3 regions of the Nonomuraea sp. NPDC004580 genome follow, and region 1 is predicted to be linked to each of the others. Evidence: riboswitches for the same ligand, from Rfam matches in the RefSeq annotation. Region 1 holds a riboswitch; each other region holds the start of a gene.
What was found. Region 1 has a riboswitch for cyclic di-AMP ahead of ABZW11_RS31460 (C40 family peptidase). Riboswitches for the same ligand answer to the same signal wherever they lie in the genome.
Positions count from the first base shown of each region.

Region 2: linked by a shared signal. The riboswitch ahead of ABZW11_RS38710 (CHAP domain-containing protein) and the one ahead of ABZW11_RS31460 (C40 family peptidase) in region 1 are both predicted to bind cyclic di-AMP.
Region 3: linked by a shared signal. The riboswitch ahead of ABZW11_RS04600 (C40 family peptidase) and the one ahead of ABZW11_RS31460 (C40 family peptidase) in region 1 are both predicted to bind cyclic di-AMP.

Region 1 is NZ_JBEXLH010000040.1:18,401-20,656, reverse strand. Features, by position in the region: gene ABZW11_RS31465 (NlpC/P60 family protein) at 1-120, shown strand, start outside; cyclic di-AMP (ydaO/yuaA leader) riboswitch at 844-1,009, shown strand; gene ABZW11_RS31460 (C40 family peptidase) at 1,104-1,610, shown strand; gene ABZW11_RS31455 (hypothetical protein) at 1,700-2,256, shown strand, end outside.
Region 2 is NZ_JBEXLH010000064.1:18,428-20,683, forward strand. Features, by position in the region: gene ABZW11_RS38705 (Gfo/Idh/MocA family oxidoreductase) at 1-922, shown strand, start outside; cyclic di-AMP (ydaO/yuaA leader) riboswitch at 1,040-1,176, shown strand; gene ABZW11_RS38710 (CHAP domain-containing protein) at 1,189-1,887, shown strand; gene ABZW11_RS38715 (hypothetical protein) at 1,950-2,256, opposite strand, start outside.
Region 3 is NZ_JBEXLH010000002.1:310,091-312,346, forward strand. Features, by position in the region: gene ABZW11_RS04595 (amino-acid N-acetyltransferase) at 1-343, opposite strand, end outside; cyclic di-AMP (ydaO/yuaA leader) riboswitch at 621-772, shown strand; gene ABZW11_RS04600 (C40 family peptidase) at 895-1,824, shown strand; gene ABZW11_RS04605 (LuxR C-terminal-related transcriptional regulator) at 1,926-2,138, opposite strand.

The DNA.
Region 1 (2,256 bases):
CACGTCAGCATTTATGCGGGTAACGGGCAGATCGTCCACGCGCCGCAGACGGGTGACGTCGTCAAGGTCGTCAAACTCTCTGGTTACGGCCGCAGCCTCGTCGGCGCCATCCGCCCGTAACCCGCCCCCGGCATCCGGCCCTCGCCCCCGGCATCCGGCCCCGGGCGATTCGGCCGCTCAAGCCCAGCCGCTGAGTTCTGGTCTGGCTGCGTAAGCCCCGGCGGTTCGGCCGCCGGGGCTTTCTGTGTGACAGCGGGGGGTCCGGCCTGGCGCCGGCTCCTGGCGCTCGCGTTTCGCTCGCCCTCATCGCAGTCGCGTTCAGCATCAGCACTCTGCGCACACGGTGGCCGCTCGGCTGTGATCCGTGTCGCGGCTCGTCTACGAAGATCTATAGTTGCCAGACTCTCCGACCCACTTGGTCGCGACGGGCATGACCTCCTGATCGGCCACTACTAGGGCAAGTCGTACAAAGGGCAGATTTTTCGGGACGGTGTCCCACGTGTCCGGCCGGCCGACGGGAAGAGAAGGTGATTCGCGTTTGTGACTGATGTGACTCATGTGACTGCTGGGACCTGACAAAAGGCCGCGAAAGCAAGTGTGAGTGAGGTCACATTTTGGTCACAAGACCTGGGGTCCCAGCAGGGGTTTCGAGTCTGACAAATCCCGCTATCTGATCTTTACAGGGCCATTCACGCTTTGCCGATCCTTGACCCTTCGGCGTAGCTTCTGGCGTCGTCGCGGTGAACAAGCCATGTCGCCGCGAACCGGCATCGGTTCCTCCCGATGTGAGACAGACAAAAACCCGCCGGTCGGCCCTGATATCCCCATCGCACTTCTGATCGGGGTGCCGACCTGCCGAATCCGTGCAGCCAGGAGGCACGGAGCCGGGGACCCAGCGATCCCACGTTCCCCGAAGGATCAGGGGTGAATCGGCGCGCCCATCGCGCCGTAGGGCGACTTCCACGCCCGAATCCGTCAGCTAACCCGGTAGGCGTTCGTGGAAGACACAAGGAGAAATCCTGTCTAACTCCCTGCAGAACCCCCGCCTGTCCCGCCTTGCCCTGAGTGGTGTAGCACTCACGATGACCGTGACGGCCGGAGGTATGGTCCTCCATGCCCCGGCAGCTCAGGCGGCGACGACCCGCGAGACCAGCGCGGCGGCCGGCACGACGGTGAAGGCGGCGACCACCGCCCGCACCACGGCGTCGGCGAAGGCCCGTAAGAGGGCCGCCAAAGCCGCCCGGCAGAAGGCGAGGGCCGGCAAGGCCGTCGCCGTGGCCAAGAAGCAGATCGGTGACCCGTACCGTTACGGGGGCACAGGACCTGGTTCGTTTGACTGCTCGGGCCTCGTCCAGTTCGCCTGGAAGAAGGCCGGCGTCAAACTCCCGCGCGTGGCGAGCAGCCAGTTCGTCCGCACGAGGAAGAAGGTCTCCTGGCGCGATCTCAAGCCAGGTGACCTGATGTTCTTCAGCGGGCTCGGCCATGTGGGCATGTACGTCGGCAAGGGCAAGATGATCCATTCACCGCGGACAGGTGAACGGGTACGCATCGACAAGCTGAGCGGATGGCGAAGGTCGTCCTTCGTCGGCGCCGTCCGTCCCGGCGTGTGAAGAAGCCCCGTCCGGATCCTCCCCGATCCGGACGGGGCTCTCGCGTTCCCGACCCCTGACCCGCAAGGCAGCGCATACGATCGGGCACTGTGTCCGAGCAGGTGAGCCGACGAGCCGCGGTGACCGGCCTGGTGCTCCTCGCCGTCCCGGCCGCCGCTCCGCTGCCGGACGCGCCCGTCCTGCCACCCCGGGCGCGCGACCTGTGGCCGGGGCCCCACGTCGTACGCCGCGGCCGGTGGTCCACGGTCGTGGGCCACGACGCCGAGGGGCTCGGCGAGCTGGCGCGCACGGCCGACACGGCCGGCAGGCGGGTGTCGGCGGTGCTCGCCCGCCCCGTACGCCCCCTCGTCGTCGTCCCGGCCGACGCCCGCGAGGCCGCACGCCTGGCCCGGGTGGGCGGGGTGGACGGGCTCGCGGCGGTGGCCGACGGCACGCGGGTGATCGTCGTCCCAGAGGCGTTCGCCACCCTCAACCCCGTCGGCAGGGACGTCGTCCTCGCCCACGAGCTCACCCATGTCGTCGCCGGCACCGACGGCCTGCCCGTCTGGCTGTACGAGGGCTTCGCCGACTACGTCGCCTACCGCGACGCCGGACTGCCCGTGGCGACGGCCGCCGCCGAGCTGGCCGCCGAAGTGCGCGCCGGGCG
Region 2 (2,256 bases), on a different contig from region 1:
CGGCGGCATCGCCCGTACCGTGGGTGCGGCGATCGTGGCGGAGCCCGGCATGCGGGTGGCCGCCGTAGGAAGCAGGAACCTGGCCAGGGCGCAGGCCCTGGCGTCGGCTTTGGGCGCGGAGTCGGCGTACGGGTCCTATGAGGAGTTGTGCGCCGACCCGGCGGTGGACGCGATCTACGTCGCCACCCCGCACGCCCAGCACCTGCAGGTCGCCGAGGCCGCGATCGCGGCGGGCAAGGCGGTGCTGTGCGAGAAGCCGCTGGCCGCGACCGTGGACGACGCGGAGAAGATGGTGCGGTTGGCCCGCGAGGCCGGGGTCTTCCTGATGGAGGCCATGTGGATGCGGTTCAACCCGCTCATCAGGCGCATCACGGAGGATCCGCGCTTCGGGGAGATCCGGTCGGTGCAGGCGAGCTTCGGCTTCGCCCATCCGTACGACCCGGCGCACCGCCTGTGGGCGCCGGAGCTGGGCGGCGGCGCCCTGCTCGACCTCGGGATCTACCCGTTCGGGCTGGCCCAGCTCATCCTGGGCATGCCCACCGACCTGCACGTCACCGGCTCCCTGGCCCCGAACGGCGTTGACGCGGAGGCGGCCGGCGTCTTGCGTTACCCCGGCGGGCGGCACGCTCTCGTGGCCACCTCATTGCTCGGGAATTACCCGAACGGGGCCAGTGTTGTAGGTACCCAGATGCGGGCGGACATCCAGGCGCCGTTCTGGGCACCGCAGCGGATCGTCCTCTCCGGGCCGGCGATGGAGCCGGAGGAGCACGTGCTCGACCCGGCCGACAACGGTTACGCCGGAGAGCTCCGCGAAGTCCGCGCCGCCACGGCCGAAGGCAGGACCGAATCCTCGATCATGCCGCTTGACGAATCCCTTGCCATGATGGGGCTTCTGGCCAAGGCGCGCAGTCAGCTCCGCTGACTTTACTTTTATGGATTTGTAATCCTCTTGCCTCATGTATTACCTTATGGGGCATCTTGAGGCATACGTCCGGTTTGTCCGGCTATGTCAGACCATCGCACGACACATCACAGGATCGTCCTGTGACCGCTGAATCCGCCACGCGCGGAACCGGGGACCCATGTCCTTTGGGGTGAATCGGCACTTCGGTGCCGTAGGGCAGCTTCCACGCCCGAACCCGTCAGCTAACCCGGTAAGCGGCATGGAAGCAAGGAGCAACCCCCTCGATGGCCAAGCATCGTCTTACCGCTGTCTCGAAGAGCACCATCGCCCGCGCCGTCCTCGGCGCCGGCGTCCTGGCCTCGGCCTTCGGCGTCCCCGCCGCGGCCCACGCCGACACCTCCACCGCCGTCGCCGCGGCCACCGCCGCGAAGCACCCGGCCACCGCGCTCGCCGCCCACAAGGCGGGCGAGCGTGACGAAACCAAGATCACCGCCACCGCCGACCAGGTCCTGGCCGTCGCCAGGGCGCAGGTGGGCGTCTCCGAGAACGCCAGCGGCGGCGGGACCAAGTTCCAGCAGTGGTACGCCAACTCCCAGCGTGCCGCCGAGACCGTCGCCCGTGACGGCGGCAGCCGCAACGCTTACCTGAACGCCGCCTGGTGCTCGATGTTCGTCTCCTGGGTCGGCGAGCAGACCGGCGCCCGCCCGCAGGTCGGCTGGGACGCCTGGACCGTCGCCCACGCCAAGTGGTTCGCCGCCAACAAGCGCTTCGGCCACGAGGCCAAGCCGGGTGCCGTGGTGTTCTTCTCCTGGAAGGGCGGCGACTCCCTGAGCGACATCCAGCACGTCGGCTTCGTCGTCAAGGACAACCACGACGGCACCATCTCCACCATCGAGGGCAACACCGGCAACGGCAAGGTCGAAGAGCGGGTCCGGCCGAAGTCGCAGGTCGTCGGCTACGGCTACCCCGAGTACGCCGGCTGACCTTCCCTCGCGTCCCTCTTCGTGACAGCGGAACGCGCGCCCCTTCCGGGGGCGCGCGTTCGTCATGTCAGGAGGTCGGCGTACGGCCCCGGGATCTCGCTGAGCTCGTCGTGGGTGCCGCACTGCACGATCCGGCCTTCGTCGAGCACGACGATCAGATCCGCCATCCGCACGGTGGGGAAGCGGTGGGTGATCAGCAACGTGACGGCTCCCGGACGGCTCCCGGCCGCCTCGGCGTAGCGGGCGAAGACCGCGCTCTCGGCCGGTGCGTCCAGTGCGGCGGTCGGCTCGTCCAGCACCAGCAGCAACGGCTCCGTCCGCATCGACCCGCGGGCCAGGGCCAGCCGCTGCGTGCCACGCTCGGGACGG
Region 3 (2,256 bases), on a different contig from region 1:
GCAGACCTAGATCATTCGCCTGCTGAATCAGCGCCGAGACGATCCGATGGCCGACGCCCATGCCACGGCACTGCGGGTCCACGGCCACGGTACGGACCTCGGCGAGGTCCTCCCAGAGCACGTGGAGCGCACCGCAACCGACGACCTGCCCGCCCCGTTCGGCCACCCAGAACTCCTGTACGTCCTCGTACAGGGTGACGGTGGCCTTCTTCAGGAGCCGCGAGCCCGAGCCCGCCCCCGCGTAGGTGTCCACAAGCCTCCTGATGTCCCGCACATCGGGCGTGCGGGCGCGCCGGACCACCACCGCGGTCTCGGCTGTTGTCAGTTCGGCCACCTGCTCCATGGCCATCCAGGGTACAGATGTCATTACGGCTCGGCCCTAACTCCCACGTCTCGGCCCATGCTGTTACAACTCGTGCTCATCTGAGCACGCGCTCTGAGCAGGCCCGCGAGTCACCAGATCGGGCGGCAAATCCGTCATAAGTTGCGTTTCGTACGGCGGGGCACGAGATCACCTTGTGACTCTTCGGTTGTGAAACCTCTACAGAGTCGGCAGTTCTGGTTGAGCACGAACCCGGAGTGCATTAGTGTCCAGCGACGATGTTCCCCGCGTGTCGCGCGCGGGCGACACGCCTAATCCTCCACGAGGAGGAGCCGGGGAACCGCCGGTGACGCCCCCCAGCGCCACCATCGGGGTGAATCCGCAACGTCCGGTAGGGCTGCTCCGGCCCGAACCCGTCAGCTAACCCGGCAGGCGTCGACGAGAGGAGCTGGTTGGTGAAGCGCACGCGCAGGCGTGAGAGGACGACCGCGGGCAAGCACGCCCGCCCTCTGCAACGTGCCTCCCGGCGGTCGCGTCTGCTCGGTGTAATAAGTGTCACACTGGCCACCTTTTTGGTCGCCGCCCCCGTAGGCTCCGCGTCCGCCGACCCCAAGCCCTCGCTCCAAGACCTGGCCAAGCAGGTCGAGAAGATGCACACCGAGATCGAGACGCTGGCCGAGGAGTACAACAGCCAGCGGGAGAAGCTCAAGAGCGCCAAGAGGGCCGCTGACGCCGCGAAGAAGACCCTGGCCACCAGCGAGGCCGACCTCGCCGCCAAGCGCGCCAAGGCCGCCGCACTGGCCGAGAACGCCTACATCACCGGCGGCCTCAGCCGCGCCCTCGCCTTCGCCACCTCCGACGACCCCGACGAGTTCCTCGACCGCGCCGCCACCACGTACGTGCTGCAGCAACAGCAGGGCGAGGCGGTCAACCAGGTCACCAAGGCCAGGGAGGCCGCCGAGCGGGCCAAGGCGGGCGCCGCCACCCGCATCAAGGAGGTCGAGAAGCTCATCTCCGACCTCGACAGCAAGCGCGACAAGATCACCAAGCTGGTCACCAAGGTCGAGAGCAACCTCTTCAGGCGGGCACTCGGCGAGGCGGGCCGGCCGGGCACCCGGGCCCAGCGCGTCAACCTGCCCATCGTGGGCAGCGGCAAGGCCGCCCAGGCCGCCAGGTGGGCGCTCACGCAGCAGCTCAAGCCGTACGTGTGGGGCGCGGAAGGCCCCAACTCCTACGACTGCAGCGGCCTCGTCATGGCCGCATATCAGCAGGTCGGCATCTCGCTGCCGCACTACACCGGCAGCCAGTGGACGGCGGGCCGCCACATCGACCGCTCCGAGCTGCGCCCGGGCGACCTGGTGTTCTTCTACAGCGACCTGCACCACGTGGGCATCTACCTCGGCGGCGGCATGATGGTGCACGCCCCGCGGACCGGCGACGTCGTCCGCATCGCCTCGATCGAGCGGCGGCCCTTCGCCGGCGCGGTGCGCATCGCCGACTGAGCCGCCCCAACTGAGCCGCCCCTACTGAGCCGCCCGCGAGGTCCGCAGAAGGCCCTGCAGAGGCCCGCAGGGCCCGCCCCACGCGAGCCCGTCGCCGATCATCAGATCAGCTGGCGGCGGGCCGCCCAGGCCACGGCCTCGATCGCCGTGGCGACGCCGATGCGGTCGCAGATGCCCCGCAGTCTCCGGCGTACGGTACGGCCGCTGATGTCCAGCCGTCTGCCTACTCGATCGACCGTGACCCCTTTCGCCAGCTCCGACAGCAATGCGAGGTCCGCATGGCTGAGTTCAACGCCTTCAGTGAGCACTTCCATCGGGAGCCCTCCCCCCCAACAGCAGAACGTGGGCCTCTCGACCGGACCCAGGTTGCTCCTCGCAGACCGTAAACGCATCCTGGAAAGGTCGTCAAGCATGACAACCGTGTGGCTTGAC